Regions from separate parts of the Dactylosporangium sp. NPDC006015 genome, predicted to be linked through region 1. Evidence: riboswitches for the same ligand, from Rfam matches in the RefSeq annotation. Region 1 holds a riboswitch; the other holds the start of a gene.
The links. Region 1 has a riboswitch for thiamine pyrophosphate ahead of ABZ321_RS14615 (ECF transporter S component). Riboswitches for the same ligand answer to the same signal wherever they lie in the genome.

Region 1 (15,643 bases):
CCAGCGTGTTCTGTCCCGGCTGGGCCGGATCGGCCCGACCGCGGCGTTCCTCGGCGTCGGCGCGCTCACGTTCCTGGGGCTGGTCCTGCCGGGCGCGCTCGGTGCCGCGGTGCTGCTCGCCCTGGCCGCCGGCGCCGGGTGGCTGCTCGCCCAGACGTGGCACCTGCACCCGTCCCGCGCACGGGTGATGCGGCTGGCGGTCCTCGGGCTCGTGGTGGCCGTGGCCGTCGTGAAGCTCACCTGAAGTTGACAACGATTCCCATTATCAGGCACGCTCGGCAGCGTGGTACTTGAGGTGGACCGGGCCGTCGTCGCCTACGACGGCCGACCAGTGCTCGACGGGGTGACGCTGAGCGTCGCCGCCGGCGAGGTCGTGGCGATCCTCGGCGCCAACGGCTCCGGCAAGTCCACCCTCGTGAAGTCGGCACTGGGTCTGGTACCCCTCGCGAAGGGCGAGATCCGCCTCTTCGGCACCCCGCTCAAACGGTTCCGGTCCTGGCACCGTCTCGGCTACGTCCCGCAGCGCGTCGGCGCCGGCAGCGGCGTCCCGGCCACGGTCGGTGAGGTCGTCGCGGAGGGACGGCTCGCGCGGCGGGGGTTCCTGCGCTTCCCGTCCCGCGCCGACCGGCGCGCGGTCGAGGAGGCGCTCACCGCGGTCGGGCTCGCCGACCGCGCCCGCGAGCCCGTGTCGGTGCTGTCCGGCGGGCAGCAGCAGCGGGTGCTCATCGCCCGCGCCCTCGCCGGCGCCCCCGAGCTGCTGGTCCTCGACGAGCCGACGGCCGGCGTGGACGCCGGCAGCCAGGAGGCGTTCGCGGCCTGCCTGCACCGCTTCGCCGACCAGGGCGGCACCGTCGTCTTCGTGGCGCACGAGCTCGGCCCGCTGCGGCCGCTGATCACCCGCGCGGTCGTCGTGCACCACGGCGAGATCATCCACGACGGGGCACCCCCGGAGCCCGCCGGCCATCACGCCGAACCCGGCCACGACCACGTCCACCCCCACGCCGCCGTCGAGGCGCCCGGCCTCCTGGGCAGCGCATGAGCCTGTTCACGTACGACTTCATGATCCGCGCCCTCGTCGGCGCGCTGATCACGGGTGCGTCGGCGCCCGCCATCGGCATCTACCTCGTCCAGCGGCGGCTGTCGCTGATCGGCGACGGCCTCGGCCACGTGGCGCTCACCGGCGTCGGGTTCGGCCTGCTGCTGCACCAGTCGCCGGTGCTGATGGCGGTCGTCGCGGCGGCCCTCGGCGCCGTCGTCATCGAGCTCGTCCGCGAGCGCGGCAAGACCTCCGGCGACGTCGCCCTCGCCATGCTGTTCTACGGCGGCATCTCCGGCGGCGTCGTCCTGGTCAACCTGTCCGACGAGCAGGGCAGTCGCAGCCTTGTCACGTACCTCTTCGGCTCACCGCTGACGACGAGCAGGCAGGACCTGTCGGTGATGCTCGTCCTGGGCTGCGCGGTGCTCGCCGTCGCCGTCCTGCTCCGCCCGTGGCTCTTCGCCGTCTGCCACGACGAGGAGTACGCGCGGGTGTCCGGCCTGCCGGTCCGCGCTCTCAACCTCATCCTCGCCGTCACGACCGCCGTCACCGTCACCGTGGCCATGCGGGCCGTCGGACTCCTGCTGGTCAGCGCCCTCATGGTCGTGCCGGTGGCGACCGCCCAGCAGATCACCCGCGGCTTCAAGGCGACGATGCTCGTCGCGGTGCTGCTCGGGCTGACCGTCTCCGGCGGCGGCATCTGGATCTCCACCGAGGCCGACACCGGCCCCGGCGCCACCGTCGTCCTGCTCGCCATCGCCGGCTTCTTCGTCGTGACGGTCGGGGCCGCGGCCTGGAGGGCGGCGCGCCGTCGTACAACAGCCGGAAACGCCACCGAGGAGCGCTCCACACCTGAGGTGGTGCTCGACCGTGGTTACTGACAACGGTTACCGTTGCGCACATGTCGAGCATTGAGGGTTACGAGGCGGCCGGCGAGCTGTTGCGTGCCCTCGCCGCCCCGCTGCGCATCCGCATCGTGACCGAGCTCGCCGGCGGCCCCCGCTGCGTCCACGAGCTCGTCGACACCCTCGGCGCGCCGCAGCCGCTCGTCTCGCAGCACCTGCGCGTCCTGCGCGGCGCGGGCGTGGTGCGGGGCTCCCGCCGGGGCCGCGAGATCGCGTACGCGCTGACCGACGACCACATCGCCCACATCGTCGCCGACGCCGTCTCCCACGCCCGGGAGTCGACCGGCTCCTGACCGCCACACAGTGCGGTCACAGCGCCTGTCCGTCAGGCTGGAACGGTGAAGCTCTATGCCGACCGTGCCCCCACCGCCCTGCGGCAGTTCCTCACCGACGTGTTCGTGGTCGCGTGGGTCTATGTCTGGGTCAGGCTGGGGATGACGCTGTTCGACCTCATCCAGAAGCTGGCGGTGCCCGGGCAGAAGCTCGAGAGCGCCGGGACCGGGCTGGCCGACAACCTCAAGAACGCCGGCGACAAGATCAACGGTGTGCCCGGCGTACCCGACTCGGTCGCCGCCCCCTTCACGAGCGCCGCGAACGCCGCCCGCTCCCTCGCCGACGCCGGCCACCAGCAGCAGCAGATCGTCAACGACCTGGCCTGGATCCTGTCGGTCCTGGTGATCGCGGTGCCGGTCGCGCTGCTGGTCCTGGTGTGGCTGCCGCTGCGGATCCGCTGGATCCGCCGGGCCGGCTCGGCGGCCCGGCTGCGCAACGCCACCGCCGGCCGCGACCTGCTGGCCCTGCGCGCCCTGGCCACCCAGCCGCTGGGCAAACTGGTGAGGATCGACCCGGAGATCGCCGCCCTGTGGCGCAGGGGCGACAAGCAGGCGGTCGAGGCCCTCGCCACCCTGGAGCTCCGCAGCCTCGGCCTGCGACCTGCGGTGACATCGCTCGGTGAGCGCTCTGTTACCCGCCTGGAGATCAATTAGGCGCGGTGGAGTAGCGTGTTGGTGAAGCGGAACGCCGACGCGCCGCCCGGCTCGATGCCAGCCTCGGGTCGCCCCGAGTCCGGGCCTAGGTGGAGCGACGACGCCCCGCTCGCAAGCCGCCCGCCCGCGCGCGGGACACGGGCGTGGCGGCCCGCCCCGTACGCGGCCTGATCGCAAGCAGCCCGGCCGCACACGCGAGGCACGGGCGTGGGTGGCGGCCTGCCTCGGCGCGGCTTGATCGCAAGCGGCCCGCCCACGCACGCGAGACACGGGCGGTCAGCCGGGTCTCCGGCTGACCGCCGCACGCGCGGGAAGCCCGCACGCGCGGGAAGCCCGCACACGTGGGACGCCCGCACACGTGGGACGCCCGCACACGTGGGACGCCCGCACGCGGGGGACGCCTGCACACGCAGGACGCCCCCCACGCGTGGAGGTCAGAAGCGGCGGCGGACGTCCTCCGCGGCCGACGCGCCCGGCTCCCAGTCCGCGAGCCACGGGCCTGCGGCCGCGGGCGGGATGATCCCCTCCTCCAGGGACAGGTAGCGGCCCGCGATGACCCGCTTCGCGGCGGCGGACTCGATGGCGTCGGCGTTGTCCCACAGCTCGCGGAAGAGGGCCTCGGCGCGCAGGGTGGCCTGGCGGCAGAACAGGTCGGCGAGCTCGACCCCTTCGGGCCGGGTCGCGCGCTCGCTGCGGGCCTTCACGCACGCCGCGGACATCGCGAACAGCTCGGCGCCGATGTCCACGACGCGGCCCAGGAAGCCCTGCTTGTGTTCGAGTTTGCCCTGCCAGCGGGCCATGCCGTAGAAGGTCTCGCGGGCCAGGCGGCGAGAAGCGCGCTCGACGTAGCGCAGGTGCTGGGCGAGCAGGCCGAACTCGCTGTAGCCGGACGGCAGCTGGCCCTTGCCGGCGACCAGGGTCGGCAGCCACCTGGCGTAGAAGCCGCCGGCCCGGCCCGCGGCCTTGGCCTTGGCGCCCAGGCCGGCGTCGGGGTCGATGATGTCGCCGGCGACGGAGAGGTGGGCGTCGACGGCCTCGCGGGCGATCGCCAGGTGCATGATCTCCGTCGAGCCCTCGAAGATGCGGTTGATCCGCACGTCGCGGAGGATCTGCTCGGCCGGGATGGGGCGTTCGCCGCGGGCGGCCAGGGAGTCGGCGGTCTCGTAGCCGCGGCCACCGCGGATCTGGACCAGCTCGTCGGCGACCTTCCAGGCCAGCTCGCTCGCGTACAGCTTGACCAGCGCGGCCTCGATGCGGATGTCGTTCTGGTCGTCGTCGGCGAGGCGGCAGGACAGCTCCAGCATCGCCTCCATGCCGTACGTGGAGCCGGCGATGAACGCGATCTTCTTCGCGATCGCCTCGTACGAGCCGATCGGGCGGCCCATCTGGACCCGTTCGGCGGCCCACTCACGGGCGACGTTGAGGCACCACTTGCCGGCGCCGACGCACATGGCGGGCAGCGACAGCCGGCCGGTGTTCAGGGTGCTCAGCGCGATCCGCAGGCCCTGCCCCTCACCACCGATGACGTTGGCGGCGGACACCCGCACGTCGTGGAAGCGCGTCACGCTGTTCTCCAGGCCGCGCAGGCCCATGAACGCGTTGCGCCGCTCGATCGTGACCCCGGGCGCGTCACCCTCGACCACGAACGCCGTGATGCCGCCCCGGTGCCCCTCGGAACGGGGTACCAGCGCCATCACCACGAACAGGGTCGCGAGGGTGCCGTTGGTGGCCCACAGCTTGACCCCGTTGAGCAGGTAGTCGCCGTCCCCGGTCGGCACGGCGGAGGTGCGCAGGTTCGCCGGGTAGGAGCCGACCTCGGGCTCGGTCAGCAGGAACGCGGACACCTCACCGCCGGCGAGCCGGGGCAGGAAGCGGGACTTCTGCTCATCGGTGCCGACCAGCTTCAGCGGCTGCGGCACGCCGATCGACTGGTGCGCCGACAGCAGCGCGCCGATCGACGGGTTGACCGACCCGACCAGCGCGAGGGCGCGGCAGTAGTCGAGGTTCGACAGCCCCAGGCCGCCGTACTTGGTGTCGATCTTCATCCCGAAGGCGCCGAGCGAGCCCAGGTCGCGGAGCACCTCATCGGGGATGCGCGCGTCGCGTTCGATCTGCTGCCCGTCGACGCTGCTGATGTACGAGTGGAGCTTCGCCAGGAACTCCTGGCCTTCGGTGGTCTGCTTGTCGGCCGGCGGTGGGTCGATCAGGTCGAGGCGGAAGCGGCCGAGGAACAGCTCCTTGCCGAAGCTCGGCTTGCGCCATTCCTGCTCGCGGCTGGCCTCGATGACCTTGCGCGCCTGTTTCTCCGTGTGCGTACTGCTAGCGGTTGGCGAGGAAGCGACCTGCGTCATTGCGGCACCCCCAGGTGTCAGTCCAGTACCGACCAGGCTATTACCCGCCAGTAGCGAAGGCCATGCCTCGCCGGAGAGGATCAAGCGCCGTGATTTTCATGACGGGAACCTACGAGTGGGAAACGTTCACTGTTACCGTCGGGAAACAACTTCACATCCGACAGGGGAGCGCACAGCGCTGAGAGTGCGGCGAGCAAGCCGCAGACCCTCGAACCTGATCTGGGTAATGCCAGCGCAGGAAGCTCGGTCACCTCAGGCCACGCGCCACGTCCGCACCCGCGGGCGTGGCGTCGCGTCTCCTTCTGGCTCACCCCCGGACCAGGAGGCACCGAAATGGAAACCCGTTGGCGGACCGTCGACATCATCGTCGCGTCGGTCATCGCGGTGGCGTTCGCCGCCGTGTTCTACGCATGGAACAACCTGTGGAACGCCATGGAGAGCGTCGCCCTGCCGTGGCGCGCGTTCATCTACGGCGTGTGGCTGATCCCGGGCGTGCTCGGCCCGCTGGTCATCCGCAAGCCGGGCGCCGGGCTCTACACCGAGTTCGTCGCGGCGCTGGTCTCGGCCCTGTTCGGCTCGACCTGGGGCCTCGGCGTGCTGCTGTCCGGCCTCGTGCAGGGCGTCGGCGGCGAGTTCGGCTTCGCGTTCACCGGCTACCGCAGCTTCAAGCTCGGCAACGCGCTCGTCGCCGGCGCCCTCGCCGGGGGTGGCGCGGCCCTGCTGGACCTCAACATCTACTACGGCGCGTTCAGCAACACCGACAAGGCCCTGTACGCGGCGATCGTCATGGCCAGCGGCGCGGTCATCGCCGGCGCCGGCTCGTGGGCGCTGCAGCGCTCGCTCGCCACGACCGGCGTCCTGGACCGCTTCCCCTCGGGCCGCGAGCGGGCCGCCGTCTGAGCACGTCCCAGCAACAGTGAGCACCGTCGAGTTCAAGGGATTCGGGTGGCGGCACGCCGGGCGCAAGGCCTGGGCGGTCCGCCACTTCGACCTGCGGATCGAGCACGGCGAGCGGGTCCTCCTGGCGGGTGCCTCCGGCGCCGGCAAGAGCACCCTGCTCGCCGCGCTCGCCGGCCTGCTCGCCGAGGACTCCGGCGAGCAGGAGGGCGAGGTGCTCGTCGACGGAGCGCCGGCCCGGCAGCACAGGGCGGGCACCGGCATCGTCTTCCAGGACCCGCAGACCCAGCTCGTCATGAGCCGCTGCGGCGACGACGTCGCGTTCGGCCTGGAGAACCGGGGTGTGGCCCGCGACGAGATCTGGCCGCGGGTCGACGCCGCCCTCGCCGCCGTCGGCTTCCCGTACGACCGCGACCGCGACACGGCTCAGCTGTCCGGCGGTGAGCAGCAGCGGCTCGCGATCGCCGGCGTGCTCGTGTCGCAGCCGCGGCTGCTCCTGCTCGACGAGCCGACCGCCAACCTCGATCCGGCGGGTGCGCAGCTGGTACGGGCAGCGCTCGCGAAGGCTCTGCACGACGTCGACGCCACCATGATCCTCGTCGAACACCGCCTCGAGGACGCGCTGACCCTGGTCGACCGGGTGGTCACGCTGGGCGAGGAGCAGGAGCCGGTCGTCGTGCCGCACCGTCCCGGCTCCGGCCCCGGCCCGGTCCTGCTGACCGCGGAGCGGCTGGCGCTGCGGCACACCGGCAACGTCGTCGACGAGGTCGTCCGCGCCGGCGAGGCCCTCGTCGTCGAAGGCCCCAACGGCGCCGGCAAGTCGACCCTGGCGCTGCTGCTCGGCGGGCTGACGAAGCCGGCGAAGCCCGGCCGGGTGCACGCTCCCGGCGAGCGGCGGCCGCCGCACCGCTGGCGGGCCTCGAAGCTCGCCGGCCGGATCGGCTCGGTCTTCCAGAACCCGGAGCACCAGTTCGTCACCTCGACCGTCCGCGACGAGCTGCTCCTCGGCGGCCGCGACCCGAAGGTCGTCGACGACCTGCTGAGCCGGCTGCGCCTCGACAGGCTCGCCCTCGCCAACCCGTACACCCTGAGCGGCGGCGAACAGCGCAGACTCAGCGTCGCCACGGCCCTCGCCGCCGCCCCGGACCTGCTGATCCTCGACGAACCGACGTTCGGCCAGGACCCGCGGACGTGGCGGGAGCTGGTCGACCTCCTCGCGGACCTGCGGGACGAGGGCCGCGGCCTGGTGATCGTCACCCACGACCGTGACCTCGTGCGGGCGCTCGGCGACCGCCGGCTGCGGCTGGACCGCGCATGACCGCCTGGCTGCGCCGTCGCGACGCGACCGCGAAACTGCTCGCGGCGGCCCTGCTCACCGCCGCCGTGCTGTCGACCGTCGACCCGTTCGTCACCGCGGTCGCGATCGGCGTGGAGCTGGCGCTGCTGCCGCTCACCGGCCTGAGCGCGGCGCAGCTGTGGCGGCGAGGGTGGCCGCTGCTGCTGTCCGCGACCGTCGTGCTCGTCTTCACGGTGCTGCTCGGCGCCCGTACGGGACCGGTCGTCGGCACCGTCGCCGGCTTCGAGGTACACGAGCCGGCGCTCGGCTACGCGCTGCGGCTCGTCGCGATCGGCCTGCCCGGGTTCGTGATGTTCGCGACGATCGACCCCACCGACCTCGCCGACTCGCTCATCGCGCACGCGAAGGTGCCGCCCCGGTTCGCGATCGGCGCGCTCGCCGCGTTCCGGCTCGTGCCGCTGCTCACCGACGAGTACCGGCTGATCCGCCTCGCCCGGCGGGCCCGCGGCATCGACGCCGGTTGGAACCCGGTCGCGCACCTGCGGCTCGCGGCGTCGGCGACGTTCGGGTTGCTCGTCGGCGCGATCCGGCGCGGCATCCGGCTCGCCACCGCGATGGAGGCCCGCGGTTTCGACCGGGGGCAGCCCCGCACCAGCGCCCGCGAGACCCGTTTCGGCTGGTCCGACGGATCGGTCGTGCTCGCCGGCGCGACCCTCGCGGCGGCATTGATCTTGCTGAAGTTCGTGCATACATAGCCACGTCGCTACCTGATGTTCGTTCAGGCGGTCGAGATTCCCCGGTGAGGACCATCGACTCTGAACGGAGCCCCCAACATGGGCCACGGCCACCACCATCACCACGAGGACATGCCGCAGGCTGCCGGCGACGTCCCCGCGGTGCTCGACGCCTCGATCCCCGACAGCGAGCTCTCCCCCGGCGACGTCTCCCGCCGCGGCTTCCTGCGCCGCGCCGGCCTGCTCGGTGCCGCGGCCGCGGCCGGCGGTGCCCTCGCCGGCGCCGGGACCGCGCACGCCCACGGCGACGACGACGACCACGCCGGCTTCGACGGCTACGACCGGCACGGGCACGGCCGCCCGCTGGGCAACGGCTACAAGTGGCTCGCCGGCGACCACCACATCCACACCCAGTTCTCCAGCGACGGCATGTACCGGGTCTCCGACCACGTGCGGCACGCCTCCGCGTACGGGCTGGACTGGATGGTCATCACCGACCACGGCAGCACCGGCCACGTGAAGATCGGCGTCGACAAGGTCAACCCCGACATCCGGGCGGCCCGCGACGACTACAAGGACGTCCTCGTCTTCCAGGGCCTGGAGTGGAACATCCCGGCCGCCGAGCACGGCACCGTCTTCGTGCACCCCGGCGCCAACGAGGTCGCGGTCCTGAAGGAGTTCGAGAACACGTTCGACGGCTCCGTCGTCGGCGCCGTCGACCCGTCCCTGGTCACCGAGGCTCTCGCCATCGCCGGCGTGAAGTTCCTCGGCGAGCAGGTCACGAAGCGGCGGGTGCAGGACGCGCTGTTCCTGGCCAACCACCCCGCCCGTAACGGCATCGACTCGCCGCACGAGATCCGCGGCTGGCGCGACGCCAACCCGCGCATCGCGATCGGCTTCGAGGGCGCCCCCGGCCACCAGGCCGCCGGCATCGCCAAGCCGACCGGCGGCGGCTCCGCCCGTGGCTTCTACGGCAACGCGCCCGGCGCCGCCTCGTTCCCCGGCTACCCGCTGGAGAGCTACCGCACCTGGGGCGGCTTCGACTGGATGACCTCCACCGTCGGCGGTCTCTGGGACAGCCTCCTCGCCGAGGGCAAGGCGTGGTGGATCACCGCGAACTCGGACTCCCACGTCGTCTACGAGGAGACCGCGAAGCGCCCCGACAACACCGACTTCAACGCCAACGGCTACCACTTCGACCCGGTGTACGGCCAGCCGGCCAGCCTCACCCCCGGTGACTTCTGGCCCGGCTACTACAGCCGTACCCACGTCGGCGCGCGCAACTTCGGCTACGCCGCCGTCATGGAGGCCCTGCGGGCCGGCCGCGTCTGGGTCGACCACGGCGGCCTGATCAGCGCCCTCGACGTCCAGGTCCGCGCGGGCGGCTCCGGCGTCACCCTGGGCGACTCGCTGGTGGTCCGCCGCGGTCAGCGCGCCGAGCTCACCATCCGCATCAAGCTGGCGAACACGCCGAACTGGGCGAACTTCGTGCCGACCCTCGCCCGCGTCGACGTGATCCGCGGCGCCGTCACGGGCGCCGTCTCCGACAAGGACACGTTCAAGGCCCCCGACACGAAGGTCGTGAAGTCCTTCGAGGTCAACAAGTCCACGGGCACGGTCGCGTTCACCTACGACCTCGGCCCCGTCGACCAGCCCTTCTACGTCCGGCTGCGCGGCACCGACGGCAACCGCACCGCCCCCGGCTACCACGGCCCGGCGGTCGACCCGGCGGGCCCCGCGATCGACGTCGTCGGCGACGCCGACCCGTGGAAGGACCTCTGGTTCTACGCGAACCCGATCTGGGTCTACCCCCGGTAATGGGATTTCCCGACGTCACGGCGGCCGACCACCACATCCTGGTGGGCGGCCGCCCCGCGTTCACGTACTTCGAGGGCGGCGAGGTCCAGGTCGGCACGGGCACTGCGCCGGAGGGCGCCCGCGCCGTGCTCTTCCCAGGCTGGGAGAAGCTCACCGGCGTGCTGGCGGTCTCGACCGTACTGGCGGACTCCGCCATCGACCGCGTCGTCATCCTCGGCGGCCTGACCGCCGTCCCGGAGATGCTGATCGACACCGGCGACTTCGTCCGCCCCATCTGGCGCGACGGCGTGCTGACCCTGGTGACCCAGTTCGCCCGCGGCGGCGTCCTCGTCCCGTTCGAGTCTGCCTCCCAGCGCCCCTGCTGCCAGGACCACTGATCGCCGCCGGCGGTGCCGTCTCCGGCCCTGCCGGGGACCGCACCGCCGGCGAGCGCCGCCAGTTTCAGCTGGTCAAGGTTGGTACGACGGGGTTGGGGATGGCGCCGCCGAAGCGGCGGTCGCGCTTCGCGTAGACCTCGCAGGCGTACCAGAGGTGGCGGCGGTCGAAGTCGGGCCAGAGGGTGTCGACGGAGACGAACTCCGCGTACGCCGCCTGCCAGATCATGAAGTTGCTGGTGCGCATCTCGCCGGAGCTGCGCACCAGCAGGTCGACGTCGGGCAGGTCGGGCTCGTCGAGGTAGCGGGCGAAGGTCTTCTCCGTGATGCGGTCGGGCTTGAGCCGGCCCGCCTGCACGTCCGCAGCGATGCGGGCGGCCGCGTCGGCGACCTCGGCCCGGCCGCCGTAGTTGACGCACATGGTGAAGGTGAGCTTGTCGTTGCGCTTCGTGAGCTCCTCGGCGTACTCGAGCTCGTTGATGACGCTGCGCCACAGCTTGGGGCGGCGGCCCGCCCAGCGGACGCGGATGCCCATCTCGTGGAACTCGTCGCGACGGCGGTGGATGGTGTCGCGGTTGAAGTTCATGAGGAAGCGGACCTCCTCGGGGGACCGTTTCCAGTTCTCGGTCGAGAAGGCGTAGGCGCTGACGTACTTGACGCCGAGCTCGAGCGCGCCTTCGATGACGTCGAAGAGGGCGGCCTCGCCGGCGGTGTGGCCGGCGGTGCGGGGCAGGCCGCGTTGCTTCGCCCAGCGGCCGTTGCCGTCCATGATGATCGCCACGTGCTGCGGCACGGCCTCTTTCGGCAGCGCCGGCGGGCGGGCGCCGGTGGGGTGCTGCGACGGCGGACGGAATCTGCTCACGAACTGTCCTTTCGATCCCGGGCGCGGCCACGGGTGGTGTCGTCCCGGTCTACCAGCGGGAGCGAGCGTAGCGCCCGCTCCAGGTGCCACTGCAGATGCGCCGCGACCAGCCCGCTGGCCTCGCGCCGATGGTTGGGCTCGCTGGCGTCGGCGACCAGCCAGTCCGACGAAGCGAGCGCCGCCATCAGTTCGATCGTCGCAGGCGCCGGGTGCGACGCGCCGGGCGGGCGGCAGTCGGGACACACGGCGCCGCCGGCGGGCACGGAGAACCCGCGGTGCGGGCCGGCGGTGCCGCAGACGGCGCACTCCCGCAGCGCGGGTGCCCAGCCGGCGATGCCCATCGCGCGCAGCAGGTAGGCGTCCAGGACGAGGCTGCTGCCGTGCTCGCCGAGGGCGAGGGCCTTGATGGCGCCGAGGGTCAGCTGAAACAGGCGCAGCGCCGGCTCCTGCTCGACGGGGGTGAGCCGTTCGGCGGTCTCGGCGATCGCGGAGGCGACCGTGTACCGGGGGTAGTCGTCCATGATGCGGCGGCCGTACAGGTCGACGCCCTCCACCTGGCTGATCACGTCGAGGCTGCGACCTTCGAGGAGCTGCACGTCGACGTGGCCGAAGGGTTCGAGGCGGCCGCCGAACTTCGACATGGTCTTCCGGACACCCTTCGCGACGGCGCGGATGCGGCCGTGCCGGCGGGTGAAGAGGGTGATGATCCGGTCGGACTCGCCCAGTTTCTGCACCCGCAGGATGACCGCGTCGTCGCGGTACAGCTTCCCCTTGAACCCGGCCCCGGACACCGAAGAACCCTCAGAAGCCCAGGCGGCGCAGCTGCTTCGGGTCCCGCTGCCAGTCCTTGGCGACCCGGACGTGCAGGTCGAGGTAGACGCGGCCGCCGACGAGGTCCTCGATCGCCCGGCGGGCGCGGGTGCCGACGTCCTTGAGGCGGCTCGCCTGGTGGCCGATGACGATCGCCTTCTGGCTGGAGCGCTCCACGTAGACGTCGGCGAAGACCCTGGTCAGGCCGCCTTCCTCGACCAGCACCTCCTCGACCAGGACGGCGATCGAGTGCGGGAGCTCGTCGCGTACGCCTTCGAGGGCGGCCTCACGGATGAGCTCGGCCATGAGGACGTGCTCGGGTTCGTCGGTGAGCATGCCGTCCGGGTACAGCTGCGGCGACTCCGGCAGGTGTTTGATCATGACGTCGACGAGGGTCTGGACCTGCGCGCCGGAGACGGCGCTGACCGGCACGATGTCGGCGAAGTCGCCGAGCTCCTGCACGGCGAGGAGCCGCTCGGCGAGCTTGCCGCGGTCGACGAGGTCGGTCTTGGTGACGACCGCGACGAGGGTGGCCTTCAGCTCGGCGATCTCGCCGGTGATGAAGCGGTCACCGCGGCCGATCTCCTCGTCGGCGGGCAGGCAGAGGCCGATCACGTCGACCTCGCTCCAGGTGGCCCGGACGAGGTCGTTGAGCCGCTCCCCCAGCAGGGTCCGCGGCCGGTGCAGCCCGGGGGTGTCCACGAGCACGAGCTGCGAGTCCGGCCGGTGTACGACACCGCGGACGGTGTGCCTGGTGGTCTGCGGCTTCGCCGACGTGATCGCGATCTTCTGGCCGACGATCGCGTTGGTGAGCGTCGACTTGCCCGCGTTGGGCCGGCCGACGAAGCACGCGAAGCCTGCGTGGTAGTTGTGCTGCACGGTGGTTCAGCGTACTCAGACCTCGAGCTGCAACTGGCGGGGGCGTTGTGCAGGTGTTGTGACGGTGCGTGCGTCGGGTGGTGTGGCGAGGGCCGTCTGCAGCTCGATCGTGCCCTCGACGAGGCCCCGGCCGGCGGATCGGAGCACGATCCGGCCGGGCATGAGCCGGGACAGGGCCGTCGGCACGGCGCTGCGCTGCTCGGTCGCGAGGACCAGGTGCACGCCGACCGCTTTGCCGTCGCCGGCGAGCCGGATGAGGGCGTCGTTGAGCCGTACGTCGTGGCCGTCGACGAGGACGAGGACGCGGGCGCCGGCGTGCTCGGCGAGCGCGGCCCGCTCCACGACCAGCTTGTCGATGGTGGCGAGCAGCGCCTCGGCCTGCTCGACGGCGGTGCCGTCGACGCGGTACACGCGCAGCCTGGTGCCGTCGAACCGGGCCGAGAACGAGGCGGCGACCGTGTCGAGCAGGCTGCTCTTGCCGCCGCCGGTGGGTCCGAAGACGAGCAGGTGGCCGAGCTCGTCGAGGTCGAGCTGCCAGACCTGGCGGGCCTGCGAGTTGGGCAGGTCGACCATGCCGATCGCGGCGGAGAACCCCGACCCGTGACCTGCCGTCTCCGGCTGCGTCAGCTCTTCGAGGGTGTACGACTGGGCGAGCGGCGGCTGCCAGGGCCGCGGCTGGTCGGGGACGCGGGCCTCGCGGTGCGCGGCGCTGATGGCCTCCACGAGCCGCTGTAGGTCCGTCGGCGCGGACTCGTCGCCGCCGACGGGTGCGTCGAGGGCTTCGCGGTCGATGAGCCCGGACTCGAAGCGGACCTCGGTGACCGTGGTCGGGGTGGCGCGGCGGCCGGCCGGGGACCGGAACCCGCCGTAGGCGACCTGGACGGCCTGGAAGCCGCCCTCGGTGGTCCGCACGAACGCCCGCCCGGCGAGCAGCGGCGACAGGTGCGCCGCGTCGGGGCGTTCGAGCACCTCGAGGCTGTCGGCCTCCTCCTCGACGCGCAGCGCGATGCGCAGGTCGGCCTCGGCGCGCAGGTCGTCGTCGACGGCACCGTGCGGTTTCGCGGTCGCCAGCAGCAGGTGGACGCCGGCGTGCCGGCCGCGGCGGGCGAGCTCCCGCAGGGCGGGCACGAAGTCGGCGGGGGCGTCGACGAACTCGGCGACGACGACGAGCAGGTTCGCCGGGGCCGCCGCCGGGAACTTGCGTTCCATCTCGACGATGTCCTTGACCGAGTGCCGGCGCAGGACGGCCTCGCGGCGGCGCAGCTCCGCGTTGAGCGACACGAGGACCCGGCGGGCCTGGTGCGGGTCGGTGTCGGTGAAGACGCCGACGGTGTGCGGCAGCGAGACACATTCAGCGAAGGTGCCGACGGGCGCGGAACCCGGGTCGGCGTCGGCGGCCGGATCCGACCCGGAAACGGCACCGGAGGCGGGCGGGAAGTCCATGAGGACGAACGTGAGACGGTTCGCCGGGTAGGTGGCGGCCAGCGCGGCCAGGTAGGACCGCAGCAGCCACGAGCGGCCCGAGCCGCCCACCCCCGCGACGAGCCCGTGCGGCCCGTCCCGGCGCAGGTCCACGCTGACCGGCCCGACCCCGCCGGCTGCCATGCCGCCGAGCCCGATCGGCGCGGCCAGCCCGCGGTCGCGGGTCGACGGCACCCAGCGCTTCACGATCGCGCTCGGGCTCAGCTCGGTCAGGTTCAGCACCTCGGCGAGGGGCGCGACGCGCGGCGCGGCGCTGCCGGCGGCGTCGGGCGTGGCGGCGAGCGCGTGCGCGACCCGTGTCGCGACGTCCGCCGGCAGCGGCTCGCCGTCCTGCACGGAGACGCCCGGGGGCAGCTCGTCGCGGGTCGGCGCGCCGACCAGCAGGCTGATCCCGCAGCGCGGGCCCTCCTCGACGAGGCGGGTCAGGGACGCCGGCGGCACCAGCGACGGATCGGGCAGCACGACGACGACGTGCGGCACGAACGACTCGGCGATCGCGTGCCGGCCCCGGCGCCGCTGGCGCAGCAGCGCCTCGACGAGCGCCAGGACCTGCAGCCGGTCCTCCTCGCCCGCGGCGATCGTGCGTGCGCCGGGGGCGATCGCGGCGGTCAGCGTCCGGGTGTGCGGCAGCCAGCCGGTCCAGGTCCACTCCGGCGCGTCGCTGAGCACGACGACGGCGAGGTCGGTGGGGTTGGCGAGGGTCGCCAGCTGGGTCAGCCAGGAGCGCAGCACCCCGTCGGTGACGCCGGTGGGGCCGGCGACGCCGAGCGCGCCGAGGACCCGCAGGTCGGCCTCGACGGGCACGTCCCGGTCGACGGCGTGCCGGGCCCGCAGCGTCTCGGTCCGCTCGACGTGGGCCGGGTCGGCGTCGGGGCCCGGCGGCGGCTGTTCGAAGCGGAGCCGGCCCGGCAGGTCGGCGGTCCGCAGCCGCAGCGTGAGGAAGTCGCGGTCGTCGGGGCGGCGGGCCCAGAGGCCACCGGCCCGCACCGCGGCGAGCTCCGGGTTGTCGATGCCGCCGGCGTACCGGTCGGCGGCGCGGGCGAGATGCGCCAGGCTCGGTGTCGCGGCGCGGCGCATCCGCAGCACCGCCCGGTGCTTGACGGCGGCGTCGGCCTCGGCGCGTTCGACGGCGGCGGCGAACTCGGCGACCGGGTCGAGGGTCGAGCGCCGGAACGCCAGGCGCCGCTTCTTCGGCGGCTGCGGCACCGTCGG
Region 2 (15,643 bases), on a different contig from region 1:
TCGATGCCGGCGAGGATGTGCTTGCGCGACAGCCCCGAGTCGTTTGGCCGGTCGCTCATCACGCTGTACACCTTGGTGGCCAGCACGTAGTCGTCGCGGCGCGGGAAGTACTTCGCCAGCAGCCGCCCCGTCACGGTCTCGCTGGCGCCGAGGGAGTAGACGTCGGCGGTGTCGAAGAACGTGATCCCGGCCTCGACGGCACGCCGCACGAACGGGTCCGCGGCCTCCTCGTCGAGCACCCAGTCACGCCACGCGGGATCGCCGTAGCTCATCATGCCGAGACAGATCTCGGAGACCTTCAGCCCGGTCCGGCCAAGTCGCACCTGCTTCATGTCTGAAAAACTATCGCGGTGCTAGGACGACTTCATCTCATCACCGATACCCGGCCCGGCCGCGACGTCCTCGGCGTCGTCGGGCATGCGCTCGCCGCCGGCTTCACCGTCGTCCAGGTCCGCCCCGAGGACAGCGTCACCGACCGCGAGGCGTACGAGCTGACCCTGCGCGTCGTCGCCCTCTGCCGCGCCGCGGGCGCCGTCTGCCTCGTCAACGACCGCCTGCACATCGCCCTCGCCGCCGGCGCCGACGGCGCCCACGTCGGCGCCGACGACCTGCCCGTGTCCGCCGCCCGCCGGGTCCTGGGCCCGCACGCGATCCTCGGCGCGACCGCCCGCAACCCCGTCTCGGCCCGCCAGGCGGTCGCCGACGGCGCCTCCTATCTCGGCGTCGGCCCCGCGTACTCGACCACCACGAAGACCGGCCTCCCCGCCGCCATCGGCCCTTCCGGCGTGCGCGCCGTCGTCGAGGCGGTCGACGTCCCGGTCATCGCGATCGGCGGCGTCACCCCGTCCCGCGCCGCGACCTTGTTCGCGGCGGGCGCCCACGCCGTCGCCGTCGTCGGCGCGATGAGCGCCGCCCCCGACCCGGCCGCCGCGGCGGCCGCCGCCTTCGCCGCCGTCCTCGCCGCCGCCCCTCCGTCAACGGCCTCCCTCCCGACACCACCTTCCCCGCCCGATCCCATGACCGCTTCGACCGCCACTCCTTCGCCGGACAAAAGCGAAATGTCGGATAAATCCGGGCGCTTGCGTCTGGATTTATCCGGGGGAGGCGGCGGGTCTCGCCCGTTCGAAGGTGACGGCCTCCGTCCGTCTGGGGAGGGCGGTCTGCCGCGCTCGCTGGGCGCCGGCCACGCCGGTGGGCATGCGGCGTCGGGGCAGGGTCCGGCTGGAGGGGTGGCGTGAAGGTCGGGATCGTCGGGGGAGGGATCGTCGGGCTCAGCGTCGCGTGGGAGCTGGCGCGGCGTGGGGAGCAGGTCACCGTGTACGACCGGGACCCGCGGCGGGGGGCGGGCCGGGTCGCGGCGGGGATGCTGGCGCCGGCGGCCGAGGCGAACTTCGGGGAGGAGGCGCTGCAGGGGCTGATGCTCGAGTCGATGCGGCGGTGGCCCGGGTTCGCGGCCGAGCTGAGCGCGGCGACCGGGATGCCGCTGGGGTACCGGACGGAGGGGACGCTGCTCGTCGCGCTCACCGAGGACGACCTCACCGAGGTGCGGCGGCTCGTCGACTACTACCTGCGGGCGGGGCTGCCGGTCGAGCCGCTGCGGGGGCGGGAGCTCCGGGAGCTGGAGCCGATGCTCAGCCCGCGGGTGCGCGGCGGGGCGAAGGCGGCCGGGGACCACCAGGTGGACCCGCGGCTGCTGCTCGCGGCGCTGCGGTCGGAGCGGCTGCCGGTCACGTGGGTGGAGCGGGACGTCGAGGATCTGTCCAGCCTGCGGGACGATGTGATCATCATCGCGAATGGGATCGGGATCGGGCGGCTGACCGGGCTGCCGGTGCGGCCGGTGAAGGGACAGTTGCTCCGGTTGCGGGGGGCCGAGCCGCTGCTCACGCACGTCGTGCGGGGCGTCGCGCTGGGGCGGCACGTGTACCTGGTGCCGCGCGCCGACGGGGAGCTGGTCGTCGGGGCGACGGAGGAGGAGCGCGGTGCCGACACGACGGTGACCGCCGGTGGGGTGCTCGACCTGCTGCGACCGGCCGCGGACCTGCTGCCGGGGGTCGCCGAGCTGGCGCTCGCGGAGACCCTCGCCGGCCTGCGGCCCGGGACCCCGGACAACGCCCCGATCCTCGGCCGGCTCGAAGGGCACCCGCACGGGAACGTGTACGTCGCGGGCGGTCACTACCGGCACGGGGTGCTCCTCGCGCCGGTCACCGCGCACGCCGTCGCCGACCTGGTCACCAAGGGATCGACGGATGTGGACATCAGCGCATACGGGGTGGGCCGCTTTACCTGAGGACCGCGCCGGGGTTATGGTCAGCTCGTACCCCACGGGAGTCCGGTATGACCGGGCTGAGAGGGGGGCTGTCAGCCCCCGACCGTCGAACCTGATCCGGATCATGCCGGCGCAGGGAGTCAGGAGTGAGCCGTATGCAGCTCGTGGTCAACGCGGTCGCCGCCGATGTGGACGACACCGCGACCGTCGCCGACGTCGTCCGTGGCCTCGCCGGGGTCGCCGACCCGCGGGGCGTCGCCGTCGCGTTGAACGGGTCCGTCGTGCCGAGGGCCGACTGGGCCGGGACCAGGCCGGTCGACGGCGACACCATCGACGTCCTCACGGCGGTCCAAGGTGGCTGACCTCGGCAACGGCGCCATCGGCGGCCTCAGTAGTGCCGCCGGCAACGGCGACGGCGCGAAGCTCAGCATCGCCGGGGAGGACCTGCCGTCGCGGCTCATCCTCGGCACCGGCGGGGCGACCAGCCACGCCGCGCTCGAGGCCGCGATCCGGGCCAGCGGCACCGGGCTTGTCACGGTCGCGCTGCGCAGGCTCGACCCGGGCGCGCCGTCGCTGCTCGACGTCGTCGAACGGTGCGGCGTGCGGGTGCTGCCCAACACCGCCGGCTGCTACACGGCGACCGAGGCGGTGAAGCTCGCCCACCTGGCCAGGGAGGCGTTCGACACGGCGTGGGTCAAGCTGGAGGTCATCGGCGACGAGGAGACGCTGCTGCCCGACGCGGTCGAGCTGGTCACCGCCGCGGAGCGGCTCGTCGAGGACGGGTTCACGGTCCTGCCGTACACCACCGACGACCCGGTCCTCGCCCAGCGCCTCGCCGACGCCGGATGCGCCGCGGTCATGCCGCTCGGCGCGCCCATCGGCTCCGGCCTCGGCATCCGCAACCCGCACAACATCGCGCTGATCCGGCAGAAGGTGGCCGTGCCGGTCATCCTCGACGCCGGGATCGGCACCGCCTCCGACGCGGCGCTGGCGATGGAGCTCGGCTGCGACGGGGTGCTGCTCGCGACCGCGGTCACCCGCGCCGAACACCCCGCGCGCATGGCGGAGGCGATGCGGCTCGCCGTCGAGGCGGGCCGGCTCGCACACACCGCCGGGAGGATCCCGCGCCGCCTGTACGCGACCGCCTCGAGCCCGATGGGGGGACTGCCATGGTGACGAGGCTGGTGCTGTTCACCGACCGCCGGCAGGCGCACCGGCCGCTCGACGAGGTGGTCAACCGGGCGATCGACGGCGGCGCGCGGCTGGTCGTCCTCGGCGAGCAGGACCTGCCCGCGGGGGCCCGCGCCGACCTCGCCGACCGGCTCCGCAGCATGCTCGACGGCGTCAAGGGCCGGCTCGTGCTGGCGGAGGACACGGCCGCGTACCGCAAGTGCCACGACCAGGCGGAGCTCTTCGCCGCGGCCGAGGCGAAGGTGGGGTTCGCGACCCTGTCGCCGATCTTCCCGACCCGGTCCAAGCCCGGCTACGGCCCCCCGCTGGGCCTGGCCGCGCTCGCCAGGATGGCGCTGGTCGTCCCGCTGCCGGTGTACGCCCTGGGCGGCGTCGACTCGCCGGCGCGGGTCCGGGACTGCCTCGACGAGGGAGCCGCGGGCGTCGCCGTCATGGGTGCCGTCATGCGCGCCGACGACCCCGCGAGGTTCGTCAAGGAGCTGATGACGGCGTGACCGGGCCGGAGCGCAGCGGAGGGCCGGGCACCATGGGCGCAGTCTCGAGGTCAGGCCGACGCCGGAGCGCAGCGGAGGTGGCGGCGTGACCGGGCCGGAGCGCAGCGGAGGTGGCGGCGTGAACCCGAGTGTCGCCCTGACGATCGCGGGATCCGACTCCGGTGGGGGTGCGGGGATCCAGGCGGACCTGAAGACGTTCGCCGCGCACCGGGTCTTCGGCACCAGTGTGATCACCGCACTCACTGCTCAGAACACCGTCGGCGTGCGGGGGATCTCCGCCGTCGACCCCGGGTTCGTCGGGGCGCAGCTCGACGCGGTCCTCGCCGACCTGCCCGTCGCCGCCGTCAAGACCGGCATGCTCGCCACACCCGAGACCGTCGCCCTCGTCGCGTCGTACGCGCCGCGGCTGCCCGGCCTCGTCGTCGACCCGGTGCTCGTCGCGTCGTCCGGGGACCGGCTCTTCACCCGGGACGCCGAGCGCGCGTACCTCGACCTGCTCTTCCCGCACGCCGCCGTCGTCACGCCCAACCTGCGGGAGGCGTCGGTGCTGCTCGGCCGGGACGTCACCGACGTCGACGACGCGATCAAGGCCGCCCAGGACCTCGCCGCGACCGGACCGAAGTGTGTCGTGGTGAAGGGCGGCCACCTGCGCGGCAGCCGCGACGCCGTCGACGTCGTCTGCGTCGGCGACACCGTCGAGCTGCTGTCGCTGCCGTGGGTCGACACCGCGAACAACCACGGCACCGGGTGCACGTTCGCGGCGGCGACCGCGGCCCGGCTCGCGCTCGGGGAGCCTCTCGCCGAGGCGCTCGCCGGGGCGAAGCAGTACGTGCAGTCGGCCTTGAGCGCCTCGTCCGGCTGGCGGCTCGGCGCCGGGCACGGTCCGCTCGCGTGGGGTCCCTTCTCCGGCCCGCTTCCGTAACCCACCAGGTCCGGCCCGCGGATCTTCTGGTCCGGCCCGCTCGCTCAGTACATCTGCCGAAAACGCGAACAGGTGCGCCTCATGGCGTGCCCGCTTCGCCATGCCCACAGCCCACGAAAGGATGCGCCATGAAGCGCAAGGTCCACGTCCAGGGGTCCCGCGACGACATCCGTGTGCCGTTCGCCGAGGTCGAGCTGAGCGGCGGCAACCCACCGGTGCGCCTCTACGACACCAGCGGCCCGCTGAACGACCCGCCCACGGGCCTCCCGCCGCTGCGCGCGCCGTGGATCGCCGCGCGCAGCGGCGATCATGGCGGAGAGCGGACGCAGCTGTACTACGCGCGGCAGGGGATCATCACGCCGGAGATGGAGTTCGTGGCGATCCGCGAGGATGTCGACCCGTCGCTGGTGCGCGACGAGATCGCGGCCGGGCGGGCGATCCTGCCCAACAACGTCAACCACCCCGAGAGCGAGCCGATGGTCATCGGCAGCCGCTTCCTGGTGAAGGTCAACGCCAACATCGGCACGTCCGCGGTCTCCTCCGGCGTCGAGGAGGAGGTCGCGAAGCTCACCTGGGCGACGAAGTGGGGCGCGGACACGGTCATGGACCTGTCCACCGGCAAGCACATCCACGCCACCCGCGAGGCGATCGTGCGCAACTCGCCGGTGCCGATCGGGACCGTGCCGATCTACCAGGCCCTGGAGAAGGTCGGCGGCGACCCGCTCAAGCTGACCTGGGAGGCGTACCGCGACACGGTCATCGAGCAGGCGGAGCAGGGCGTCGACTACATGACCGTCCATGCCGGGGTGCTGCTGCGGTACGTGCCGATGACCGTCGGCCGGGTCACGGGCATCGTCTCCCGGGGCGGTTCGATCATGGCCGCCTGGTGCCTGGCGCGTCACGAGGAGAACTTCCTGTACACGCACTTCGCCGAGCTGTGCGAGATCTTCGCCCGGTACGACGTCGCCTTCTCCCTCGGTGACGGGCTCCGCCCCGGCTCGATCGCCGACGCGAACGACGAGGCGCAGCTCGCGGAGCTGCGCACCCTGGGCGAGCTGACGAAGGTGGCGTGGGAGCACGACGTGCAGGTCATGATCGAGGGCCCCGGCCACGTGCCCATGCACAAGATCAAGGAGAACGTGGACCTGCAGATGGAGTGGTGCCACGAGGCGCCGTTCTACACGCTCGGACCGCTCACCACCGACGTCGCGCCCGCCTACGACCACATCACCAGCGCCATCGGTGCCGCCATGATCGCCATGTACGGCACGGCGATGCTCTGCTACGTCACGCCGAAGGAGCACCTCGGGCTGCCGAACCGCGACGACGTCAAGGCCGGCGTCATCGCGTACAAGATCGCGGCGCACGCCGCCGACCTCGCCAAGGGCCACCCCGGGGCGCAGGCGTGGGACGACGCGCTGTCCAAGGCGCGGTTCGAGTTCCGCTGGGAGGACCAGTTCAACCTGGCGATGGACCCCGACACCGCGCGCTCGTACCACGACGAGACGCTCCCGGCGTCGGCGGCGAAGACGGCGCACTTCTGCTCGATGTGCGGCCCGAAGTTCTGCTCCATGAAGATCAGCCAGTCGTTGTCGCTGGAGATGCAGGCGAAGTCCGAGGAGTTCGTCGCGTCGGGCGGGCAGGTATACCTGCCGGTTGTGTCGTAGGTGGGTATTAAGGTCGGGGGGTGGAGTCCTCAGTGGCGTCGCCACGCACCGCGGTGGTCTGGCAGGTCCTGCGACGCGAGATCGCCGCGGCCGACCACCCCCTGACCGCCCTCGACGTCGGCGGCGGCACCGGTGGGTTCGCCGTGCCGCTGGCCCGCGCCGGGCACGCCGTCACCGTCGTCGACCCCAGCCCCGACGCCCTCGCCGCGCTCACCAGGCGGGCCGACGAGGCCGGCGTCGCCGACCGGATCACCGCCGTGCAGGGCGACGGCGACGGCCTCGCCGACCTCGTCCCGCCCGGCAGCGTCGACCTCGTGCTGTGCCACAGCATGCTCGAGGTGGTCGACGACCCGCACAAGGTCGTCACCGCGCTCGCCGCGACCCTGCGCCCCGGCGGCGCCGCCAGCGTCGTCGTCGCCAACCGGGCCGCCGCCGTCCTCGCCAGGGCGATCGGCGGGCACCTCGCCGCCGCGTCGCTGCTCGTCGCCAGCCCCGACGGGCGCGGCGACACCCGCGACCGGCTCAGCCGGCGCTATGACGTCGGCACCGCCACGGCCCTGCTGACCGGCGGCGGGTTCGAGGTCGAGCAGATCCACGGCGTCCGGATCATCGCCGACCTGGTGCCCGGCAGCGTTGCGGAGAGCGAGCCGGAGGCGCTGCAGGCGTTCGAGCTGGCCCTCGCCGGCACCCCGCCCTACCGGGACATCGCCACCCAGCTGCACCTGCTCTGCAGGAGACACTGATGGGCCCGCTCGACCCCGTCGCACCCCGCTACGGGCAGGCGAGCCTCGCCGAGGTCATGCCCAGCGTGCTGAGCGTCCTCGGGATGCCGTATGAGCGGGACGCCCTCGGCCTCGGCGCCGCCCTCGCCGGCGTCGACCGGGTCGCCGTGCTGCTCCTCGACGGGCTCGGCTGGCACCAGCTCGGCGTCGCCGCGCCCCACGCGCCGACGATCACCGACTTCCTCGGCGGCCGGCTCGGCACCGCCCGCTCGATCACCGCCGGCTTCCCGTCGACGACCCCGGTCAGCCTCGTCACCCTCGGCACCGGTGCCCCGCCCGGCGCCCACGGCATCGTCGGCATCGTGCTCAACCAGCCCGGCACCGACAAGCTCGTCAACCACCTGCACTGGGAGGACCAGCCCGACCCCGCGCAGTGGCAGCCGCTGCCGACCGCGTTCACCCGGGCCGGCAACGCGGGGCTCGCCCCCACCGTCGTCAGCAACCCGAAGTTCGAGCGGACCGGCCTGTCCGTGTCCGCCTACCGCGGCGCCCGGTTCGGCGCCGGGATCGCCTATGACGAGGTCGCGGCCTCGATGCTGTTCGCGTTGCGGTCCTCCCGCCTCGTGTACGGGTATCTGCCCGACGTCGACCGCGCCGGGCACGACTTCGGCATCGGGACCGGCGAGTGGCGGACGGCCGTCGCTGACGCCGACCGGCTCCTCACCCGCCTCGTCGACGGGCTGCCGCCCAACTCGGCGCTGGTCGTGACCGCCGACCACGGGCAGGTCGACATCCCCGCCGACCGGCGCCTCGATCTCGACCAGGACACCCGGCTGCGGGCCGGCGTCGCGGTCGTCGCGGGTGAGCCCCGGGTGCGGTATCTGCACGCCGTCCCCGGCGCGCACGACGACGTCATCGCCACCTGGCGGGGGGTCCTCGGGGACCGGGCCACCGTGCTCAGCCGCGACGAGGCGGTCGCGGGAGGCTGGTTCGGGCCGATCCCGCAGCAGCACCTCGCCCGCGTCGGCGACGTGGTCGTCATCTGCCACGAGCGGTGGGCGATCATGGCCACGGAGCACGAGCCGCTGCGGTATACGAAGATGGTGGCGTTCCACGGGTCGAGCACGGCGGCGGAGATGCAGATCCCGCTGCTGGTGGTGCGCAGCTAGGCCTTCAGCTTCTGGAGTGTGCTCCGCAGCTCCGGCCCCGCGTCGACCGCGTGCTCCAGGACGATCTGGAGCAGCTCGTGCCTCGACGCGGCGACCACCACGCCGGGCGCTCCCGCGACGGGGTCGTCGCACAGGACCGCCACCCGTGCCCGGCGGATCCCGAGCTGGCCGGCCTGGTTGAGGAACGTCTCGCCGCAGGCCGGCAGCGGCACCCTGCGCGCCCTGGTCCAGCCCGCGACCAGGAGCACGGCGAGGGCGCACCGGTCCGTGCCGGGGCGCCAGCCGTCGCCGCCGCTGGTCATCAACCCCCGTGCGATGCAGCGGACGAGGTCCGGATGCTGGAGCCTGAGGCCTTCCACGGCCGCGACGACGGGCGCCAGCGGCGACGTCAGCGCGAGGAGGGCCATCCCAGGAAGGTAAGGCAATCCTAACTTCCCGTCAAACGCCGCCGATTGCCTGCCGGGATCTGGCTTGCCGTTCTTGCCGGGTCTGGCTTGCCGCTTTTTGTCGGGGGGTCTGGCTAGAGTGCGGACATGGGGCGGAGCCAGGTGGTGCCGAGGGACGGTTCGGGTGCGGGGGAGTTCGGTCCCGACGCCGACGACACCGGCTGCACGGTGCTGCACGTCGACATGGACGCGTTCTACGCGTCGGTCGAGATCCGCCGCCGCCCGGAGCTGCGCGGCAAGGCCGTCATCGTCGGCGGCGCGGGGCCGCGCGGCGTCGTGTCCGCCGCCAGCTATGAGGCCCGCCGGTTCGGGGTGCGCAGCGCCATGCCCGGCAGCAGGGCGCAGCGGCTCTGCCCGCATGCCGTCTTCCTGCCGCCCGACTTCGCCGCCTACACGGAGGCGTCCCGCGCGGTCATGGCGATCTTCCGCGACGTGACGCCGCTGGTCGAGCCGCTGTCGCTCGACGAGGCGTTCCTCGACGTCGCCGGCGCCCGCAAGCTGCTCGGCCGCCCCGCCGAGATCGCCGCCCTGATCCGCCGCCGGGTCGCCACCGAGCAGCGGCTGACCTGCTCCGTGGGGGTGGCCTCGACGAAGTTCATGGCGAAGCTCGGCTCGACCCGCGCCAAGCCCGACGGCATGGCCGTCGTCCCGACCGCCCTGGCCCTGCGGTATCTGCACCCGCTGCCCGTCAGCGCCCTGTGGGGCGTCGGCGACCGGACCGCCGAGACTCTCCAGCGGCTCGGCCTGAAGACCGTCGGCGACCTCGCCGCCGCCCCGCTCGGCATGCTCCGCGCCGCCGTGGGCGACGCCGCCGCCCACCATCTGCACGAGCTGTCGTGGGCGCGTGACCCCCGACGGGTGATTCCCGACCACGTGGAGAAGTCGATCGGCGCCGAGACCACGTTCGACGTCGACGTCAGCGACCTGTCAATCATCCGACGCACGATGCTCGCCCTGTCCAACAAGGTCGCCCAGCGCCTCCGCCACGCCGACCAGGCCGGCCGCACCATCGCGGTCAAGATCAGGCTCGCCGACTTCCAGACGCTCAGTCGGTCACGGACCGTAGACATCCCGACCGACGTCGCCCGGGAGATCTTCGAGATCTCGTGGGCCCTGTTCACCTCCGCCCGCCCTGGCGAGCGCATCCGCCTCATCGGCGTCCGCGTCGAGAGCCTCTCCTCCGCTGACGGAGCGCCACGCCAGATGACGCTCGGTGAGCGCGACCACGGCTGGCGCGACGCCGAACGCGCCGCCGACGCGGTCGCCGCCCGCTTCGGCGCGGGCCTCGTCAAGCCCGCCAGCCTCCTGCGCGGCGACGGCCTCCGCGGCGACGGCAACGGCGCCGCACCCGCCCCCGACCCACCTTCCGGACCGCCGACACGCCACAATGGGGGCAGATAGAGCACGACTCGACGGAAAATCGGCACGGCCGGACCATCGTCCCGCTTTCCGACCCGGTGAGCCCCTCGTAAACTTGCCAGTACGCAGCCCGACGGGCTGTGCCGGACTGTCGGTCCATCAGGGTCGACCTTCGCGACCGGGGAGGAGTGCCGTGCCGCTCTCGGAACACGAGCAGCGGCTGTTCGAGCAGATCGAGCGGTCGCTAGCCGAGGACCCCAAGTTTGCCTCGGCGGTGCGAGCCACCGACCCGCGGTTCCATGCCAAGCGTCGGATGATCGCCGCCGCGGTGCTCCTACTCGCCGGCATGGCGCTACTGGTCTATGGCGTCGCCATCTCAATCCCACCCCTCGGCGTCGGCGGCTTCGTCGTCATGCTGGGCGCCCTCGTCTTCGGCGTCCAGGCGTACCGCCGCGGACAGAGCACCGACCTGCACGCCGTCGGCGGCACGGCCACACGCCGTACCCGGCAGCAGCGCAGGGGCGGCCTGGTCGACCGCCTGGAAGAGCGCTGGCGCCGCCGCCCTGAAGGCGACGCCTGACCCCACCGGGCCAGGCAAGGGCGCGTCGACACGGGTTCCTCGTCGACGCGCCCACCCGTCTGCCCAGCGCGCAGGACACTTCCATCGACCGCCCCACACCCTGCCCAGCCCGCCCCGCACCTCGGGGCGGGCTGTCTCGCTCCTGCGCCGCGCCTTGCCTGCGCCGCGTCGTGTCTGGTGTGGGTTGAGCCCTGGCCTGCGTCGTGCCCTGGCCTGCGTCGCACCTGAGCTGTGGGCTCACCCTTCAGATCACCCCTCGCCCACAGCTCACCCCCGGCAACCCGCCCAGAGCTATCCGCCCGGACGTCTTGTCCACGGGACCAGCACGGCGCGGGTCATCCTGTGCCGCAGTCTGGCCAGGCGCGTTGTCCCGGGCCGCAGGCTCTTCTGGCGGCGGCCTGTGATTCGGTCGCGGGTCGGTTTTCGGTGAGCCTGATGGTGGGTGGGCGTTGGGTGCGTCGGTGACGTTCGGGTGGGGGCAGTTGGCCGGCACGCTGGGCCGGGGCAGGTGGCACGGTGGGGCGCGGACAGTGGCTTCGCGTCGGCGGCCGGATTGAGGGTGATCAGCCGTTGAGCGCTGGACCGGGGTGCGGCACTCGCGGCGCTGGTCGTCGCGTGGTGGGTCGATCAGAGGATGGTGCCGGGAGTCGGCGGGGCTGGTCGTGTCCCCTGATCGCCGTGTCGAGGGGCGTTGCGGCGGTGAGGGTGGCGTTGGTGGGTTGATCGAAGGATGGTTCTGGCTGTCGGCGTGGCCAGATCCGGCCTTGGATCATCGCGTCGGTGAGTGTCCTGCCGGTGTGGTTGCGGGGGGACCAGGTCATGGCGGTCGCTGTCCGTGCCGGAGCAGGGCGTTGATCAGCGGTGATGGCGGCGGGGGCAATGGTGCCGGTGCGCGGGCGTGGTCGCAGTGGGCGCTGTCGCGGGGCTGTGGCTGTCCCCGTCGCCGTGGCCTGGGCTATCGCCTGGGCTGTCCCTGTCGCCTAGGCCGTCGCTGCCCCGTGCCCGTCTCCGTTGCCTGGGTCGTGGCTGTCCGTCTGGCCGGGGCTGTCGCCGGGCCGGGGGCTGTCCCGTCCCCGTCGCTTTGGCTGGCCCCCCTGTCGTCGGGGGCTGTTGCCTGGCCGGGGCTGTCCCTGTCCCCGTCGCTGTGGCTGTGCTCAGGCGGGGCTGTTCCGGTCACGTTGCTGTCGCGGTGGGGTGGGTGGGGGTGAAGAGTGGCGCCCCGGACGGGTGGAGGGGTCCGGGGCGCCTGGTGGGCAAGGGTGGGTCAGCGGTCGGCGCGGCGGGCTACGAAGCGGCGGACGCTGATGGCGCGCATGAGTTTGTCCCAGGCTCGGCCTACGGCCACGGTGGCGTTGCTGGAGCGTTGGGTGGTGGTGGCGCGCCAGCGGCGCAGGACCGACGGGGGCAGGAGGACTGCCAGGATGCGGGTCTTGCGGGTGGCGCGGGCGGCGAACGCGGTCCTGACGTCGTCGACGGCTGAGCGGAGCTGGCCGCCGGTCAGGGGGGTTCGGGCGTAGCGGGCGTGCTCCTCCACGGTGCTCAGCAGGCGGACGCCCTGCTCGGCCTTGTCGCGGAGGCGTTCCTTCGTGACGAGGCGGGTGACCGTGGCGCGGGGGGTTTCGGCGTCGTCGACGGAGACGTTGTAGTCGACCATCGTGTCGACCAGCTCGTCCCAGGCGTGGTGGGCCTGGGAGCGGGCCTCGCCGTCGTCGGCGAGCAGGACCATGACGCCCGGTGGGGCGCCTTCGGGGGGTGGGCCGCCCGACACGTCCTTGGCCGCGGCCGCGGCCGTCAGGCGGGTGCGGCGGGTGCGGTTGCGGACGAGGGCCGGGGACAGGAGCAGCGCCACGACGAGCAGGCTGCCCAGGAGCCAGGCGCCGCCGACGGCGAGCACCGAGATCAGCGTGGCGTCCTGCGTCTCGGGGCCGACGCCGCCGACGTTGCCGGGGTTGTTGCCGCTGTCGCCGGCGGGGGCGGCCTCGGCGCTGCTGCTCGGGGCGCCGCCGGGGCGGTTGCGGAGGTTCTCGTCGGCCGGGTCGATCTGCTCGCTGGCGGCGTTGGGCAGGTACGACGTGGAGACCGACCCGCCGATCGCCTGCGGGGGCGTGGCGTCGAAGGGCAGCCAGCCGTAGCCCGGGAAGTACACCTCGGTCCACGCGTGCAGGTTGAAGTTGGTGAGCGTCATCGTCTGGCCCTGGCGGGTGCCGCCGCGGGCGAAGCCGAAGGCGACCCGGGACGGGATCTTCGCCTCGCGCAGGAGCCAGCCGAAGGCGGCCGCGTACTGGGCGCAGTAGCCGCGCTTGTTCTTGAGGAAGTCGGCGATGGCCGAGCCGCTGGTGTCCGAGCCGGTGCTCGTGTCGTAGACGAAGCCGTTGGCCTGCGAGAAGTACTCGTAGATCGCCTTGACCTTGTCGTACTCCGTGGTCTTGCCCTTGGTGAGCTCGGCGACCTTGTCCTTGACGGTGTTGTTGGCCGGGACGGTCAGGGTGCCGTGCACCGCCGGGTCGTTCTCCTTGATCGGCGCGGCCTTGCGCAGGTCGTCCGGGCTGATCTCGGGGCGGGTGTACTCGACCGTGTACTTCTTCTTCGCCGTCGTCTGCTTGCTGGAGTACACGACGGCGGTGTTCGGGTCGAAGGACCAGTTGTTGTCGATCTTCTCCAGCTTCGTCGGCCAGGTGTAGATCGGCAGGAAGTAGATCGCCAGCTCGTTGGTGACCTCGATGCTGGCCTTGTGGGTGGTGGTCTTCACGGACCCGTTCCAGCCCGGGGCGGCCAGGCCGGCGCTGACGCTCTTGCCGCCGGTGATCGGCTTGGCGTTGAAGCCCTTGCTGGTGAGCTCCTCGAGCACGTTGAAGCGCAGGTAGTACGGGTTGGGGTCGTTGCTGACGTTGGTCACCTTGACCATGTCGAAGGACTTGTCCCGGTTGAGCTGCCCGGAGAGCAGGGCGAACATGCTGACCTGCTTGCCGTTCTTGCCGCCGGGGCCGATCCCGCCGCCACCCGCGCCGGCGCCGATCGAGTCGATCACGCCGGCGGGCATCGCGAACGGCACGAGCGGCAGCAGCACGGCCGCGATCACACCGACCGCGCCGAGGCGCTGGCCGGCGGCGGCGAGCGGCGAGGGCTCCCACAGGTCGACGTCGCGGCCGTCGCCGGTGAAGCGGCGGCCGAAGCGGCGGACCCGGTCGACGTTGTCGGTGACCAGCAGCCACAGGAACCCGACGGCGCCGAGCGCGAACGGCAGCCAGCTGGTGCTCTCGGCGGTGACGGTGACCGGCACCGAGTAGATCGCGAGCATCGGCAGGCCGGCGAGGGCCGGGCGGCGCAGCACGACGGCGAACAGGTCGACGACGAGGGCGACGACCGCGACGCCGAGCGTGGCCAGGAACAGGAAGCCGGGCCGGTCACCGACCGGCGTCGCGAACTCGCTCATCTCGGTCGACGCGGTGCTCAGCAGCTGGCCGAAGTGCTTGAGCGTGTCGGGGGAGGGGATGATCCCGATGTACTCCCTGGAGCTCGGGTAGAGCCAGGTCAGCCCGAACAGCGCGGCGACCGCCATCGCGGCGCTCGGCGCCCACGTCGGCGCCCGCAGGCTGCGGACCAGCAGCGCCACGCCGCACATGGCGGCCACGACGAGGAACGCCCGGACCGCCCAGGTGATCTCCTCGAAGACGTTGAACAGCGGCAGCGCCGACAGGTAGGCGGACCCCGCAGCGATCAGGGTCAGGTGCTTGCGCTGGTTCACCGCACGCCTCCGGCGACGCTCTCGGCCGACGCGGCCCGCCAGGCGAAGCCCTGCGACCCCCGCCCGGCTTGTGGCCACAGTGCCGGCAGTTTCGCACCGTGCGGGACCTCGACGACCCGCCACCCGCTGCGCAGCAGCGCGAGGGAGGCGACACCGTGGGCCTTGTCGGCCTCCTCGCGGGCCGCCGTCGGCAGGTTGAGCCACGTCGAGGAGTCGATGAACAGGGCGACGCAGGTCGCGTTGTTGGACCGGAACCCGGCCAGGAGCTCGGCCTCCGCCGACGACAGGAGCCCGAAGATGCCGATGATCAGCCCGCCGTCGCTGCGCCGCCGGACCCGCTCGATGAGCGTGCCGATGTCGCCGCGCTGCGCCAGCCTGACATCGGCCAGCTGATCCAGCAGAGGACCGTCGCCGTCGATCTCGGTCGCGTCGACGTCGACCCCGGCGTCGGTGACCAGGCGCATCTTGTAGCCCGCGTGGCGCAGGTGCACCGCGACGCTGGCCGCGGCGGACACCGCCCACTCGAAGCTGGCGGTCGGTCCCTCGCCGCGGTGGGCGGTGGAGCGCGTGTCGAGCACGACCGTCGCCCGGCTCTCCCACGGCTGCTCCTCGCGGCGGACCATGAGCTCGCCGGTCCGGGCGGTGGAGCGCCAGTGGACCCGGCGCAGGTCGTCGCCGTAGCGGTACTCGCGGGTCGCGGCGTCGTCCTCGCCGTGCACGGCCACCGACCGGGCGCGGCTCTCCCCGGAGCCGGCGAACTCGCCGGCGAGACGCACCGACGGCAGCGGCACGACCTGCGGGATGACGGTGAGCCGGTCGACCGACGGGAACGCCCTGGTCAGCTCGCACAGCCCGAACGGGTCGGTGAGCCGCACGACCAGGGGGCCGACCTCATACCGGCCGCGGACGTCGGCGCGCACCGTGTAGGCCACGGAGCTCGCCTGGTGCGCGCCCAGCTTCTCCAGCACCAGCCGCGGCCGGCTGCCGAGCGCATACGGCAGCCGGTCCTCGAGCAGCATCGTGCCGGTGGGCAGGCGGGACAGGTTCTGCAGGCGGAGGATCACCCGCGCGCTGGCGCCGAC

Region 2: another riboswitch for thiamine pyrophosphate. It lies ahead of thiS (sulfur carrier protein ThiS); the one in region 1 lies ahead of ABZ321_RS14615 (ECF transporter S component).

The regions. Positions count from the first base shown of each region.
Region 1 covers NZ_JBEXUD010000007.1:102,555-118,197, reverse strand. The annotation lists gene ABZ321_RS14645 (DUF6703 family protein) at 1-244, shown strand, start outside; gene ABZ321_RS14640 (metal ABC transporter ATP-binding protein) at 284-1,039, shown strand; gene ABZ321_RS14635 (metal ABC transporter permease) at 1,036-1,917, shown strand; gene ABZ321_RS14630 (metalloregulator ArsR/SmtB family transcription factor) at 1,938-2,234, shown strand; gene ABZ321_RS14625 (hypothetical protein) at 2,280-2,927, shown strand; gene ABZ321_RS14620 (acyl-CoA dehydrogenase family protein) at 3,362-5,278, opposite strand; TPP riboswitch at 5,431-5,537, shown strand; gene ABZ321_RS14615 (ECF transporter S component) at 5,612-6,178, shown strand; gene ABZ321_RS14610 (ATP-binding cassette domain-containing protein) at 6,195-7,493, shown strand; gene ABZ321_RS14605 (energy-coupling factor transporter transmembrane component T) at 7,490-8,227, shown strand; gene ABZ321_RS14600 (PHP domain-containing protein) at 8,339-10,024, shown strand; gene ABZ321_RS14595 (hypothetical protein) at 10,024-10,401, shown strand; gene ABZ321_RS14590 (isoprenyl transferase) at 10,466-11,260, opposite strand; gene recO (DNA repair protein RecO) at 11,257-12,051, opposite strand; gene era (GTPase Era) at 12,062-12,949, opposite strand; gene ABZ321_RS14575 (FtsK/SpoIIIE domain-containing protein) at 12,965-15,643, opposite strand, start outside.
Region 2 covers NZ_JBEXUD010000020.1:169,534-185,176, reverse strand. The annotation lists gene ABZ321_RS31840 (aldo/keto reductase) at 1-332, opposite strand, end outside; partial or broken gene thiE (thiamine phosphate synthase) at 345-941, shown strand; gene thiO (glycine oxidase ThiO) at 1,235-2,287, shown strand; TPP riboswitch at 2,313-2,423, shown strand; gene thiS (sulfur carrier protein ThiS) at 2,422-2,628, shown strand; gene ABZ321_RS31820 (thiazole synthase) at 2,696-3,442, shown strand; gene ABZ321_RS31815 (thiamine phosphate synthase) at 3,436-3,951, shown strand; gene thiD (bifunctional hydroxymethylpyrimidine kinase/phosphomethylpyrimidine kinase) at 4,070-4,873, shown strand; gene thiC (phosphomethylpyrimidine synthase ThiC) at 5,002-6,540, shown strand; gene ABZ321_RS31800 (methyltransferase domain-containing protein) at 6,561-7,283, shown strand; gene ABZ321_RS31795 (nucleotide pyrophosphatase/phosphodiesterase family protein) at 7,283-8,431, shown strand; gene ABZ321_RS31790 (hypothetical protein) at 8,428-8,838, opposite strand; gene ABZ321_RS31785 (DNA polymerase IV) at 8,965-10,278, shown strand; gene ABZ321_RS31780 (DUF3040 domain-containing protein) at 10,430-10,816, shown strand; gene ABZ321_RS31775 (DUF3488 and transglutaminase-like domain-containing protein) at 12,081-14,561, opposite strand; gene ABZ321_RS31770 (DUF58 domain-containing protein) at 14,558-15,643, opposite strand, start outside.